Regions from separate parts of the Runella sp. genome, predicted to be linked through region 1. Evidence: riboswitches for the same ligand, from Rfam matches in the RefSeq annotation. Region 1 holds a riboswitch; the other holds the start of a gene.
What was found. Region 1 has a riboswitch for cobalamin ahead of ACQY73_RS03225 (TonB-dependent receptor plug domain-containing protein). Riboswitches for the same ligand answer to the same signal wherever they lie in the genome.
Positions count from the first base shown of each region.

Region 2: another riboswitch for cobalamin. It lies ahead of ACQY73_RS21410 (DUF6580 family putative transport protein); the one in region 1 lies ahead of ACQY73_RS03225 (TonB-dependent receptor plug domain-containing protein).

Region 1 covers NZ_OZ257252.1:713,184-721,252, reverse strand. The annotation lists gene ACQY73_RS03235 (hypothetical protein) at 1-264, shown strand, start outside; gene ACQY73_RS03230 (YncE family protein) at 444-1,541, opposite strand; gene ACQY73_RS03225 (TonB-dependent receptor plug domain-containing protein) at 1,531-3,450, opposite strand; cobalamin riboswitch at 3,559-3,765, opposite strand; gene ACQY73_RS03220 (DUF6686 family protein) at 4,124-4,453, shown strand; gene ACQY73_RS03215 (TonB-dependent siderophore receptor) at 4,577-6,919, shown strand; gene ACQY73_RS03210 (PepSY-associated TM helix domain-containing protein) at 6,925-8,069, shown strand, end outside.
Region 2 covers NZ_OZ257252.1:5,074,321-5,082,389, reverse strand. The annotation lists gene ACQY73_RS21435 (hypothetical protein) at 148-336, shown strand; gene ACQY73_RS21430 (hypothetical protein) at 642-806, shown strand; gene ACQY73_RS21425 (hypothetical protein) at 1,045-1,239, shown strand; gene ACQY73_RS21420 (hypothetical protein) at 2,234-3,103, shown strand; gene ACQY73_RS21415 (hypothetical protein) at 3,418-4,110, shown strand; cobalamin riboswitch at 4,268-4,486, shown strand; gene ACQY73_RS21410 (DUF6580 family putative transport protein) at 4,535-5,125, shown strand; gene ACQY73_RS21405 (diphthine--ammonia ligase) at 5,125-5,826, shown strand; gene bioB (biotin synthase BioB) at 5,838-6,812, shown strand; gene ACQY73_RS21395 (YqgE/AlgH family protein) at 6,901-7,455, shown strand; gene ACQY73_RS21390 (outer membrane beta-barrel protein) at 7,663-8,069, shown strand, end outside.

The sequences.
Region 1 (8,069 bases):
ACTTCCTCTGCTGATTATATCTTTAGAAAATCAGGTTGGCAGCCTTTTCAGGATTCATTGGAGATATATGTAGAAGAGGGGGGAAGCGCGGTGTCGAAAGCGGCTCAGATAGCCGAAGCGCTCCGGGCGCATTCGCTTATGGAGACGAATCAGACTACAACGGCTTCACAGGTATTTGCTAATCAATTGCCTGATTGGGCGTGGATGTTGCTCTTGCTGCTCTGCCTGACGGCCTTGTGGGTGGAGCCCAAATTGCGGTATTGATTTTTATTTTAACCATATAAGACATAGAAGGAAATATAAGTTTATATGCCTTAAGTATCTGCTCGAAATTAGTTTAAATTATTGGCGGGTTGTTTGACCCCGGATGGGGTCAAACAAAATAATGCAAACAAATTATTATGGCTTACTTATATGGTTAAAATTGGCTGTTAATAGAGTGATTATTTCTTGAAGAAAAATTTGCTTGGCGCAATCTCGGCCTTGACCGAATCAATCAGCGTTCCGTTGGGTTGATAGCGCAATACATATCCCGCTTGTTTGAACGAAGGAACCACGCCGGCATAAATAGTGCCCGTTTGTGGGTCAACACCTAAACCTCCTGAAAAGAGACGATTGATGAAAGGCTTGTCAGCTGCTACCGCTGCTGCATCAACGGAAAAGCTATAGGTTTCACCTCTTTGCACGTAATCTGCGGCGGCATCGTAATATGAGTTTGTAAAATAAAATGTCTTTTTATCGGCACTCAATGTGAACGAACTCGGTGATTTTGAGGCGTTGGGCGAGGTGATCTTGAAGCGTGTTTCGACGGTTTTGGTTTGTGTGTTCAACCGTACCATTTCTCCACCCGCGTAAAGCCAAAGTTTGCTGTTGGCATCCACTCCTAAAAGTGCAGGATTCTTCCCGATCTCAATCGTTTGTTTGACCGCATCGGTGGCAATATCGATGACAGTGATCTTTGTTGTGCCTGTTCCCGTATTTCCGACAAATGCTTCGGTGCCAATTACCGTAATGCTTTCTGCGCCGTTTTGTACGGTGATTTTTTTAGCCAATTTGTTGGTGGTCAAATCAATAACGGCTACGTAACCGGGGCTTTTGTAAAAATTAGAATAGTCGCCGGTAGCATCCCAGCAAGTCACATATGCTTTGGTATCAGTTGCTTTGACCGCTACACGAGGGTTTTCGATGTCGCTTGAAGGAATGGTAGACAGGCTTTTGAAGGTGCGCGCATCCACGATCTCGATGATGTCTTTTCCCGCCGTCGAGTTGTCGACAAGGATAATTCCTTTTGAGTTGACTTCCGTGTAATCGGCCAAACCACCCGCCAATGTACGGCTATTCTCTTTTTGAAAAATATCGAAAGAAGCAGTGGTAGAAGTGCGCTGTACTAATGAAATAGAGCCGTTATTGTCTAAAAAATTTCCTGCATTTAGAATAAGAACACCGTTGTCGTAAGGCTGTGACGGTTCAGGGTCAGAAGTGTTACAGGCAGAAAAACCAAGTGATAAAAGGCTGATAATAAGCAGAGAATTACGATTCATTTGACTTTTGTTTTGATTGAAAATAGATGATAACATTGAGCGATACCGTGCGCAACGGCATCGCATTTTTCTTTAGATTGGGATAAACTGTATTGGTGAGATTATTGCCCTGAAGCGCCAGATCGGTACGGAATTTCCTCTTTTGGAGTTGATAATTCAACACGGCATTCAGCAAATAATAAGGCGCAAAAGGCCTCCCCGAATGATCAAAGGTGCTGTATCGTTCTGAATTGTATTGTTGTTGAATCGTGAGTGATGCCTTGCCGCGACTTGCCGTAAGCGTACCGCCAAACGCATGGCGCGGAACGTAAATAAGCTGTTTGCCAATGAGATCCTGCGTATAAGGGCCGTACATTTTTTGTTGAGAGGCGTTCGTGAGTCCATAATTCAGGTTGGCTTCCAACAGGATTTTATTCCACTTTGTTTTAAGAATACCTGTGATCTCAAGGCCCTTGGTAAGTACTTGCTGAATGTTTTCGACCCGATAATTGCGGTCCGGATTCCAGTACGTCCAATCGTCGATCAGGTTATGGAATGCCGTGGCAGAGAGTTGAAATTGGCTGTTTTCGGTCAGACGTTGTTTCCAAACCAAACCGATCTCTTTATTGAAACCGCGCTCAGGGCGAAGGTCAGGATTGCCCAAATTGACCCAATAGCGCTCGTTAAGCGTTGGTACGCGATAACTGAGCGATGTATTTCCGTTGAGAATGAGTTTCGTAAATGAACGCGTCAAAAGGGTATATTCAACGCCCAGCGAAGGACTGAAGGGAGGGTTATAGCGCGTGACCAATGCCTGACGCAAATTGAGCGAAGCACTGAGTTTGCCACTGAACTGATGCCGAAGCAACGCGTAAAAATCGGCGCGATTTTCCTGTTTGATTTCTTCACCATAGCCATCTACACGGGCGTTGTAATGCACCAATTCGGCTCCGACCTTTAGGTTTGTACCTTTGTCGCAGCTTTGGATCCACGAAAAATCGTGCTCGGTACGGAGAATAAAACGGTCTATTTCGGTGTGACTTGGGGTAAGGTTTTCACCCTTGCCATAATCGGTAATATCACGAATGAAACCCGTACGTATCAGGGTCTTACCGATCTGATACGAGCCTAATACACGGTAGGCCTGTGTACGGGTGACCTCACGAAGCGGAATTTGTTGGGGCTGTATGGTGAGATTATTGTCGGTCAGCCAGAGATTCAGCGAAAACAGATTACCTTTTTGATGTTGCCAATACACATCCTGAACAATTCCCTTTTGAGAGGTTCGGGCCGGTTCAAACGAATAGCTTTCCCCGTTGGAAGTACGCCGTGGCTCAGTACCGAAATTATTATTAAAACGGCTTCCGTAAAGCAACGTTTTGCCTGAAAGTTTCCAATTCTTGCCGACGTTTTGGTGAAAACGCAGACCTACCTGCCCGGTATAATTTTCCGAGCTTTCAACCCGAAAAGCGGTGAGTGTTTGAAAGCCTTTTTGTTTAAAATCGGGAACGGAGCGTAATTGAATACTTCCGCCTACGGCGTCAGTGCCAACGCAACTTGCAGCGGAGCCATATTGTACGCTCATTTCGTCGAATCCCGCCAACGGGACGGTCGAAAAGTCAGTTTGCCCCAAGGAAGGAAAATTGATATTTATACCGTTCCAAAGCACCGCCGTATGGTTGGCGGATGTGCCCCGAAACGCAATGCTCGTGGCCTGTCCTGCACCGTAGCTTTTGAAGGCCGCCGAACTTTGGAATTGCAGAAAATCAGCCAATGTGCTGTAGCGAAAGCGCGCCAATTGAACCGAATCAATTTCCTGCACTTTTTGACCAACCATGAACCGTTCGGGCCTGACTCCGCGCACGGTCACTTCGCAAAGACTTTGTTCTTTTTGGGCGTACAACCACGACGCTGTGAATAACAACAGCACGAAAGGTATGTAATTGACAAACCGTAAAAGTTTGTGAATCAAGGTAGTTGAATGACAGAGTGAATATGAAATCGAACGCTCAACGTCTCCTCATTACCCGTAAGGACTCGTCAAGAATGATTGTTGGCAGGTCTCCTGGCTTGTTTCATTGTTGCGGGTCTTCCCATTCATTTTACAGAACAGTGACTAAAAGGTGAGCAACAACTTGCTGAAACGTACAGTTGCGGGAACAGCCCCCGAGTTGAACGGGATTCCCTATTAAGCCATTCGGCACACACAGAGGCGGCATCAGGCACCAATAACTTTTGCAAAGGTATAGTAAAAACGGACGTTTCTCCAAATAGATATACCATTCAGGGGCGATTTTAGGGCTTTGTTTTTACTATTATTTTCAAAAAAATGAGGCAATTGTTTGGATTGAATCTAAATAGGCTCTTACTTTGGCCATTATTTAAAATTAATCTAAATAATCATTGAGTAACTAAGCAGAAGTAAATGAGACTTTCCAAGTTTGTGATTCCGTTGATTATTAACAGCTTGATAAATAAAACTTGGAAAGTCTATTTTGTATAACTGCTCATTGCTTCCTAAAGAGACGAGCGCATAGAGGCGAGTCGAAAACGACTCAAATTCCACATCATAGACAGTAGATATACATCAAATAATAACGATTATGACCCATCAACATCCGTTCAAAACACTTCTTGAAAAAGACTATGGATACGTAGGCGTGTGTGAAAGCTGTAAAATGTATCACATTGCTTACAAAAATTTTATGTTTTGTTTGGATGAAACCGAATTTGAGTGGTTTCGGCAGTTATTGGTCGAAAAAAAGATGGTAGAAACGTTTTCTACGCCTCACGGAAAAGAACTCATTCATTATACGCCGCTGTCAAATTTTTATCTTCTTTTTTCTTATTCTGAAATGGATGAATTGCTTACCCTGATGAATGAGATATCCATGACGGTGGAGGCACGTAAGATGCTTAAAAATATCAATTAAAAGCTTCACTTGTTTGCCGAAAAGGGTGGTAAATGATTGAAAATGAATGTGTAATGTTTTGCCCTTTAGATTTTTAACTAATTATATTTTTTAATGAATCGTCTCTTTTTACCCACCAAAACAATGAGAACTCGGTTAGCGATAGCGCTATCATTTTTGACGTTTTGGGCAATGGCCCAAAACGCAACCATCAAAGGCAGTATTACTACCAACGACGGCAAAGCGGCAGAATTTGTCAATATTATTTTAAAAGGCGCCAATAAAGGAGCTGTGGCAGACACCAACGGTCGTTATGAAATTACCAATATCAAACCGGGAAGCTACACATTGCAGGCAAGTTTTGTAGGCTTAGCAACGTTGTCAAAAAAAATTACCCTGACGGCAGGGCAGGTAGTGGAAGAAAATTTGGAATTGACGTCTAACAGCCAACAACTTCAGGAAGTATTGGTAACGGCTAATCCCGGCAAATACGTTTCTGATTATCCTTCTATTTCTTTACGTTTAAGAACTCCGCTGCTCGAACTTCCCCAGAATATTCAGGTAATTACTCGCCAAATACTCCAGGATCAACAGATCTTTGACATGCAGGAAGGAGTGATTCGCAACGTGAGCGGTGCCACCCGTTCTGAACACTGGGAGAACTATGCACGTATTGTAATGCGAGGTTCCAGAATTGCCGCTTTCAGAAACGGTATGAACGTCACCGAAACATGGGGGCCGCTCAACGAGGACATGAGTATGGTAGAGCGAATTGAGTTTGTAAAAGGCCCTGCCGGATTTATGCTTGCCGGCGGCGAACCGAGCGGTTTTTATAATGTGGTGACTAAAAAACCTACGGGCATTACCAAATCAGAAGTCGGTATGACAATCGGGAGTTTTGGCACCTACCGCAATACGCTTGATTTTGACGGTAAGTTGAGTAAAGATGGCAAGGTGCTTTACAGACTTAACCTGATGGGACAAATGAAAGGCACGCAACGCAATTTTGAATATAACAATCGCGTGTCTATCGCTCCGGTGCTTAAATTTCAGATCAATCCCAAAACATCACTGACAACGGAATATACCTATCAGTACGTTAATATGTCGCCGTTGGGCTCTGCGTATGGGTATTCTTCTACCGGCATCGGCAAACTTCCCGCCGAATTTTCGACGCTGGAGTCAAACATGGCCCCTACCAAAATCCATGACCAATCGCTCTTTGTGACCTTGTCACACAGTATTAATGACAATTGGAAATTTACCGGCCAGTTGGCCTACCTGCACTTTGCGCAAGTTGGTTCAAGCTTGTGGCCATCCGGCATCAAGGGTGACACCTTGACGAGGGCTATGTCGGTATGGGACATTCTCGGCCAAATCCGTGTCGGTCAGTTCTTTGTCAACGGCGATGTCAATACGGGTAACATTAAGCACCGCCTGTTGGCAGGTGTTGACATGGGTGATAAAGATTTTTACCATGATTGGAGCCAGGGGGGAGATTTTAAGGGTGCAACTCCCTTCTTGGTCAATAACCCGGTGTATGGTCAGGTTCCGGTATCAGCTTATCCCGTTTTCGATCGTAGCAAGAGCGTGCAGGAAAGAGGGGTGCATTACAATAACCTTTATACCGCTTTCTACGCCCAGGATGAACTCAGATTATTCAACGAAAAACTGCGCCTGACGCTCGCCGGCAGATATACTTCTACGGGAGATGAAGACCCGTATTCCGGCAAGGTAAATGCCGGTAAGTTTACCCCGAGAATAGGTTTAAGTTATTCCATTACTAAAAATATGAGCGTGTATGCGGTACTTGACCAATCGTTCATTCCACAGGCCGGAGCTACTTTTGAAGGAAAGAAATTTGATCCGGTGACCGGAAATAACAAAGAGATCGGTCTGAAACGCGAATGGTTGGATGGTCGCTGGACAGCCTCTGTAGCGGGGTATCAGATCACCAAAAATAATGTATTGACACCCGACCCCGCCCATCAATATTTCTCTGTCCAGTTAGGACAAACCAAAACATCAGGATTGGAATTTGACGTGCGGGGGCAGTTGTTTTCCGGCTTGGATGTGACCATGAACTACGCCTACACAGATGCGAAAGTAACGAAAGACACGGAAAATAAGCAGTTGAACAAACAATTGGCCGGTACAGACAGGCACATTGCCAATGCATGGTTGAGCTACCGCGTACCGGAAGGAAATGTGAAGGGACTGGGGCTTTCATTGGGTATTTCACACGCGGCGGGTCGTACGGCCTGGTATGCTGAATATGATAAAACGATTGATCCAAGTATGCCAAGCTATACTCGTTTTGACGCCGCTGCTTCCTATCAATTCGGAAAATTCGGTATAGCACTGAATGTGAATAACCTGTTTAATACTACTATTGTATCCGGAGCCTATTATTCCTGGAGCCAATTCTATTATTGGCAGGCAGAGGCAATGCGAAATGCCCGCCTTTCCATCAACTATAAATTCTAACTGCGTTGAAATTTAAAAAGATCATCGGCTTACTTCACCTCTGGCTCGGACTAACGTCCGGGCTGGTTGTGCTTATTGTCAGTATTACGGGCTGTTTGTATGCTTTTCAGGAAGAAATTCTGGATGCTACCGAAGACTTTCGGTACGTTAAACCGCGCGCATCGGCCGTTTTACCGCCTTCCGTTTTAAAAACAATTGCCGTCAAACAACTCCCGGGTAAGCACATCCATGCCGTGATGTACTCAGAAGAGGGGAGAGCTGCCCAAGCTATTTTCTTTCACTTTGACCCCTCTTACTACTATACCGTTTACCTCGATCCGTACACCGGAGAAGTGTTGAAGGTAAAAGACATGGATGCTGACTTTTTCAGGATCGTGTTGCAGGGGCATTTTTACCTGTGGCTTCCTGCCGAAATAGGTCAACCTGTCGTTGCTTCTTTTACGCTGATCTTTGTGTTTATGCTCTTCTCAGGCATTGTTTTGTGGTGGCCTAAAAATAAGGCAGCGGCCAAACAACGCGTGTGGTTTAGGTGGAAACAGGGAATGCAATGGAAACGTAAAAACTACGATCTGCACAACATTTTGGGTTTTTACGCTTCTTTTTTCATTTTAATATTGGCCGGCACGGGCTTGGTTTGGGGATTTCAGTGGTTTGCCAATTCGGTTTATTGGAAATTTGGAGGAGAAAAATCACTGTTGTTTGAAGAGACGTATTCCAAGGCGGTTCAACCGGCTTTTGCCACTTCCCAAGTTCCTGCGATTGATCGAATTTGGTACCAAATGCAGCGCGAACACCCCAATGCCAAAACGTTGGAAGTTCACGTCCCTGAATCGGATTCCTCTACGCTCGCGGTGAATATCAATGAAGAGGTCGGAACATTTTGGAAGATAGACTATCGTTATTTTGACCAATATACATTGAAAGAATTGTCGGTCAATCACATTTACGGACGGATTCAGGAGGCCAAGTTGGCCGATAAAATAATCCGAATGAACTACGACATTCACGTGGGAGCCATTGGAGGATTGCCCGGAAAAGTGCTTGCCTTCTTGGTTAGTCTGGTTGCGGCGAGTCTTCCCATCACGGGTTTTTATATTTGGTGGGGCCGCCGTGGATACGGAAGGCGGAAAAAACAACCGCTAAATAAGCC
Region 2 (8,069 bases), 3.8 Mb from region 1:
ATTCTTTGAGGTAGTTTTGCTCTATTTTTTTATGTATTCAGCTTTTAAGTTTGCACAGTTGATGTGCATCCAATCCGAATGATGCCGGATCACCGCGATTGCCGAAATGCGTTAAGGGTAGGCTGAAATTTTCAATCTTTTTATGAAATGAAAAAATTAGAGAATGGGCAAATGGAAGGAGTAGTTGCCGGAAGTGATTCTTGCGAAGCTACAGTAAATGGATTATTTTGGTTTGGAGCTACTTTACTTCCTGTGCCGGGATGGAATATTATAGGAGGAGTTTCAATGGCAATTGCTGCCGGGGCTTGGGCATTTGGAGGGTGTGGTAAACGTTAATAAAATTAAAAGATTTATACTATGAAAAAGCTAAATGCAGTAACCCTTGAGAATATATCTGCCGGTGGATGTGCTGCCTCAATAGGTGCCTCTATCGGCGTAACAGCAGGGGCAACTATTGCTTACCGGAGGTCTAGGGTTTGTACCGGCCGCCGGCGCTGCTACATTATGGGCTGCAGCAGACTGTTATGGTGGTGGCTGGCGGTAAGTCACCTAATTTAATAGGTTGCTCAAATAAAAAATTGTATTTGAGCAACCTATTAAATTATCATTTTTATGAATCAAAAATTAATCACTTTATCTAGATGAAAAATAAAATGAAATTATATGCACCACTTTTTTTTGTATTTTTATTAGGAATGGTATTTGAGCAAGCAAAAGTTAAAGGATCGGCATGGTATTTTTTACTTTTAATAGTCTCTATCGCATGGCTATTAATAGGTAGAAAATTATATAGTAAAGAAGAATAAAATATGAAACTCTGATATTCTATTTAATTCTGTCGTTAAGCCGGCACTAGGCAGATATGAAAGCAGTATAAATTTCATGTATCAAAACAAAATTGCTCAAAACCAATGTAATGAAAAAATTAGGGCTTTATTTAATAATAGCCATAGGGTTATTCATACTATCTACAATAGCCGGTATTGTAGGGTGGTTGTATGAATCAATACTATTAGGAACAGTTTATTTTTTGTAAACCTATATTTGACTAAACAACAATTCAAAAGTGCTAGAATTGAATATTTGGCAAAAAATATTATCCTTTTACCATTCCCTTTGATGATTATAGGTATGGCTGTTTTTTATGGCCAAGAATTAAACCACATTTACCCTTTGCCATTTTTAATAATTTTAAGTTTTGCATCATCTGAAGTTTTAGTAAAACTAAAAAAATTATGACTTTTTTTAATACTATTATTTTCCGGCTTAATACTTTATCCAAACTATTTAGCTTTTATCAATTCATCAAATCCATACGTCAACAAAGGGCTTCCCAATCAAGAATTCGTTGATATGAAAGGAGAGTCGATAAAATTAGGCAAAGGGAAAGTCAAAATTATTGAAATATGGCATACCGGCTGTAGTTCCTGTTTTAAAAAACACCCTGCTTCTGACTAATTTAGAGAAAAATACCAAACCAATCCTAGTGTATCTTTCTATGCTTTAAACGTAGCCTTACCTAATGAAAATTTTAACAAAAGGATTAAAGTAGCAGAATCTAAAGTCAATTTTAAATTCAAAAATATATTCACAAATCGTGCCTTTGCTGCAAATCTCGGAATAAGCAATTATCCTACGATATTAATTATAGACAAGAATAACAGAGTTAAATATCAAGGCTTTTTTCATCCGGAGCCTTATATTTTAGTTTACAATCCCAAAAGTGTATTAAATAGTCTTCTTGCAATACAAAAATATATCCATTCTCCATTCTGCTACTCCTTGCCATTAAGCGCGAACGAAAACTTGATTTATGTCAAGTGCTGTGAGGCCCTCACCATCGTTGAGATCGCCAAAGTGATGCGTATCACACCCAAAGTGTACCCAACTACAAAGACTTCATCACCACCTACAAGCTACGTCTTGACGGTTGCCTTACGTTATGGCACTTTGTTATCTAACAGCAGGCATTTTTAAACCTGCTCAAACTTGTTCAAAAAAAGTAGTGAAATGGCTCCATTTTGAGGGAATTATACCTCATTCTTTGAGGTAGTTTTGCTCTATTTTGAAAGAATTTGAACCCCTATGTTTGCATCGTTGAAGCGCAGCAACAAAAGGCGGTTTCTGAAAAGCCTATAAGAGAGTAAGAAAAAATAAGCCCCAATCCAGTTTGGCGACGAGAGTTGGGGCTCGAGTGCAGTTTCATGTTTAACCATAAAACCAAGGCAAATTTATGAAAAAGACTTACATAAAGTCATTTTTAACAGTAATTATAACATTTTTTATCTCAATGAGTTGTGACCGGCAATTGGAATCTGCGCCTCAACTTACAGCAGATAAACTCTTAAAAGATAAAGATTTTTTAAGTTTTCTTTCTTCTACCGAAGAAGTCCGCTATAAAGTTATATATCGGCAAAGAGATTTGAGGACTTTTGAGCGAGTGGACAGCTCTCTTAAAAAGATACAAACTTGGGGAAAAGATCCAAAGCTCACTCTTAAAAATAAAGCTTTAATAGTAAATGAGTTAGGTTTTGAGAGTTGGTCAGCATATGAAAAGTTAGAAAATGATATACAAAAAAAACGAGCACTAATTATCAGCAAATATCCTGAGTTACTTTCTTTACCTTCTGAAGAACGAATGGATCTGCTTTTAAAGACAATTGAAAGATGGGATAACTCATCACAAATTCGTAGGAATGTAAGCGATCTTTGTCCAAATTGCTTTTTTAATAATTGTGACTATTGTAGCGATGGGCAATTTAAAGAGCCAAATCCTGGTGAAAATGCTGCAACCGGATATAATCAAGCAAAACTTGAAGAATGTAAACAAATTAAACTTGGAATAAAGAATGCTTCATTAAATATCGCTTGGGTAGTTTATTTAGAATCACTTATTGGGTGTGGTGCTGTTGGTGTCGAGGCGGGCAGTTGGGCAGCTGGTTTAACTGGACCGTTAGCTGGGCACGCTTTTGTTGTTGTAGGTGGGCTTGCAGGAAGTGGTTGTGCGCTTGGAGCCACTCTTATCTACTTTCAAACCAAAAACCTTATTGAATTAACATATCGGGATGGGGTTATGGATTGTGAGGACAAATATGGCAGATAAATAATAAATGTATAACTATCAACTTTATATCTTAATGGTATAAAGTTGATAAAATTAAATAAAGGTATGAACTCTAAAATTTCAGCTAAAATCATTTCCTTATCAGGTCTAGTTATTTTCATTTACAATGTCACTTTTTCTCCATTTTCAATTAATTTTTTAGGTATTTTGGGAGGAGTATTATTGGCTATTGGGTTGTTGTTCAGATATAGCATACTTTATAAAGAGAGCAGAAATTTCAATAATAAAAAGAAGTCATTTTTTATTTATTTTCTTTTATATGGATTAGTATTGTTTTTAATATTTTTATTTTCATGAAGCATTTATTGGATAATTTAAAAATAAAGTTTGCAATATTTATTATGGCATTCTATTATTCTATTAATTTAGCTGGACAAGGTGTTTTTGTAAAAAAAGCCGATGGCATATTAATGGTAGAAAGTAAGTATGTGGACGTAGAAGGTTCACCTTATATGGAAGATCAGTTTACCGCCGGAGAAGTCAAATTAAGGCAGAATGAAAAATGGCAACAATACTCAAAAGCGAGGTATGATACCTTTAAAGATGAATTCGAGTATGAGCAATCATCCAATGCAAAACTATTACGATTTGATGCTTCTCACATAACAGAATTTAAATTAAACGGCAACATTTTTCGGTGTAATTTCCCTGCAATCGGCGAATGGAATAATCGTCATTTTTATCAGGTTTTGTATGATGGCAATATAAAACTCCTCAAAAAAATCTATACTAAGATCATAACGCCAACCGATTTTGGCTCAGTAACAAAAGCATCAAGCTTTGTTCGTGAAGAGAAATTATACGTAATTAAAAATGAGAAAATCCAATACATTAAACGAAAAAAGTCGGATATTTTAGCGATTTTAAACGACAAAGAATCTGCAATTAAAGATTTTGTCAAATCAAATCAGCTGGATTATTCTATCGAAGGTGATGTAATAAAAATTATGGAGTTTTATGATCGTGAAATTTCATTAAAACAATAGTGAGATACTCGTTTTGACAATAGCATTCACAGTAGGTTCTACGCCCCGGCTCAATAATAAAATGGTTCAAATCATAGGCTTCTATTATTTGAACCATTGGCCTTTTCCACAAAAAAATAAATCCTTCTTTCTCGCTCCTCACTACTGACTTCTCGTTACCTTTGCCTAAGTCTTGGGTGCCTCATGCCTGCTTCGTGGCGGGCTTTGACGGCTTAAAAGGGAATTTCGTGCAAAACGGAAACTGTCCCCGCAACTGTGAGTTTCATTTAACGTCGCTCTTAATAACTGCTTAAACCACTGGTTTTCAAACCGAAAATCGGGAAGGTGCAAGGGCGATGAAATAAGTCAGGAGACCTGCCCAATGCTGTTTTCAGTCGCCGTGCACGGAGGATGCGCAGCCAAACCGATTATTTTACAAACTGATATGAAACAAACACTCAATCCTCGTCTTTTGACGCTATTGTGCTTTATTTTAGCCGTAGCGCTGATTCGCATTTTAAACGTTGCACAACTCTCGCCCGTATCCAACTTCACTCCCCTTGGCGCGATGGGGCTTTTCAGCGGCGCTTATTTTACTACGCGTTGGAAAGCTTTTGCGTTTCCGCTTCTCACGCTCCTTATCAGTGATCTGATCATCAATGCCGTTATCTATAAGGGTCAATACGGCATTATTTATAACGGTTGGTATTGGGTATACGGCATTTTCGCGCTGATCGTTTTTTACGGAAAAATGCTGCTAAAGAAAATCAATGTGAAAAACATTGTTCTTGCCGCCATCGTTGCCACATTATCTCATTGGATGTTGTCAGATAGCAGCGTGTGGCTCAGCGGCGGCACCGACCTGCGCACCGGATTGCCACTTACGCGTGATTGGGCCGGCTTTGTCCAATGCTTAACCCAAGGATTTCCGTTCATGCGTAATTTCCTGGCAGGAACGTTGGCTTACAGCGCCCTGCTGTTTGGCGGATTTGAATTACTCAAAGTTCGTTTTCCAAAACTTGCTTTTGCCGAATAATGCAGCAGGCCTTAATGAATTGGTCGGGAGGAAAAGATTCGGCGTTGGCGCTTTATCATAGTTTGCAAAATAAAAGCTATGACGTTCGTTACCTCCTGACTTCCCTTAATGATTCCTTTCGACGGGTTTCGATGCACGGCGTACGAGAGGAATTACTTGACCAACAGGCCCAACACCTTGGCATTGAGTTGCTCAAACTGCGTCTTCCCGAAACTACTTCTATGGAAGAATACCGGAGCCGCATGGCCGAAATACTTCAACCATTGGCTAAGGCAGGCATTGAGAAATCCATCTTCGGTGATATTTTTCTGGAAGATTTGCGGATTTACCGCGAAAACCAACTGAATCAACTAGGAATGCAAGGCATTTTTCCACTCTGGAAACGCCCTTCGCTTGAACTATTGGAAGAGTTTTGGGAGTTAGGTTTCAAAACTATCGTGGTCAGCGTAAATGGAAATCTATTGGATAAATCTTTTTGCGGTCGAATCCTGGATCGTGATTTTGTCAGAGACTTACCCCAAACAATCGACCCTTGCGGCGAAAACGGCGAATTTCACACCTTCGTTTTTGAGGCGCCTTATTTTGCGCAACCCATTGATTTTCAAAAAGGAGAGACGGTAGAGAAAACCTATCATTTCCAAAATGCAGCGGGAGAAGCGCTGACTTCTACTTATTTTTTCACAGATTTGCTGCCTATTTAAAGCCATTGAATATGTTGACACCTACGTTATCAAAAGACGCGGTACGCGAAATTTACGAATCACCGTTATTGGAATTGATCTACCAAGCCGCTACGGTTCATCGCCAACACCACGACCCTCAGGAAGTGCAGGTGTGTACGTTACTTTCTGTTAAAACAGGTGGTTGTCCCGAAGATTGTGCCTACTGCCCACAGGCCGCACGTTACCATACGGGAGTGCAAACCCACAAATTAATGCCTGTGGAAGAAGTATTGGCCGCCGCCAAACGTGCCAAAGAAGCCGGAAGTACGCGTTTTTGCATGGGTGCTGCTTGGCGCGAAGTACGCGATAACCGCGACTTTGACAATGTATTGGAAATGGTCAAAGGCGTTAACCGATTAGACATGGAAGTTTGTTGCACCCTGGGAATGCTGACCGAAACACAGGCCGAGAAACTCAAAGATGCAGGGCTTTACGCCTACAATCATAACTTGGACACCAGCGAAGAATTTTACGGCGATATTATTTCTACCCGTACCTACGATGACCGACTTCAAACCATCCATCATGTTCAGAAAGCGGGGATTTCAGCTTGCGCGGGTGGCATTATAGGCATGGGAGAAACGCATGATGACCGCATTGCAATGCTGTATACCTTGGCGTCGCTCCCTCAACCACCTGAGTCAGTGCCGGTGAACGCGCTCGTAGCGGTAGAAGGCACACCGTTGGAGCATCAAAAGCGCGTATCTGTTTGGGACATGATCCGGATGATCGCCACGGCTCGTATTCTCATGCCCAAAGCAATGGTTCGACTCTCGGCAGGCCGCGTCAATATGACAATGGAAGAGCAGGCGCTTTGTTTTATGGCGGGGGCTAACTCTATTTTTGCAGGCGATAAATTACTGACGACTCCCAATTCGAGCGTTGATGCCGACCAAGATATGTTCCATCTCTTAAATATCAGACCCCGCCCTGCCTTTAAAGAACAAAAATTGGAAACTGTTTGATCTTCCTGTGCTCATTTGTTCTTGAAAATCCACTATTTTTGACTTTTATTTCGTTATCTCCCTAAAAGAGACGCTGAATCATTACAAAATGCCCCCGCTAAAACCCGCCAAAGGAAAATTGCTGATTGCCGAGCCATTTTTGGGAGACCCCAATTTTGAGCGGAGCGTCGTATTTTTGTGTGAGCATAACGAAAACGGGACCTTTGGTTTGGTTTTTAATCAAACAACCAACCTGCACCTCAACGATGTCCTCAAAGAACCCGTTGTGAACAATATGCCTCTCTATTTGGGTGGACCGGTAGAACAGAATACTTTACATTTTCTTCACCGATTACCTTTTCTGGAAGACGCTGTTCCCGTAGGTGAAAATTTGTATTGGAGTGGTGATTTTGAACAAATTACGAGCCTACTCAATGTTGGCAAAATAACCGAGCGGGATTTGCGTTTTTTCATTGGTTATTCGGGTTGGTCGGCAGGGCAGCTTGATGATGAACTCAGTAAAAACGCCTGGATCGTATCCAATACTGATGCCGGATTTATATTCGATACGCCGGTCGATCAATTTTGGAGGGCGGTTTTACGGAAAATGGGTGGAGAATATCGCGTTAAGTCACATTACCCTACTGATCCGAGATTAAATTAGACGATATATGTGGTACGGACGACCCGTCCGTCCATCCACAGCTAAAGCAGAAGTAAAACACCTAAAATCGTAAAGGTCATTTACCCTATTCCCCTTTAACTCCACAGGAACTGAAAATAACAATTACCCAAAATAAACAGTGTGGTTGACACAGAAACAACCAAGTGACTTTGAAAGCCACTGCAAACCAACTTTTAGAATTGTATCATGAATTTGAAACTTAGATTACTTCTTCTTTTAGTGATTGTCTCGTTGGGAGCACAAGCACAAACAGTTTACATGAAACCCCATTTAGGACTGCGCTTAGGACTGAATGTTGCCCGCAGCACCTATTCCCCCAACTTTATTTATAACCTAAAAGCGCAATCCCACCCCAATTTAGGCGTGTTTTATCGTATGCGAACAAAAAAATGGGCTTTCCAACCGGAAGTGCAACTCTCTGTACGCGGCGGAACTTTCAAAAGTGAAACGGCAGTAATACGCAACAATTTCAACTATGCGAGTTTTGTACCGGTAGTGGGATACATCATCACCGAAGGCCTTACGTTTGAAGTTGCCCCGGAATTCAGTTACGCCCTCAGCACCCTTAAAAGTGTCGTTCCTCTACGTAAAAA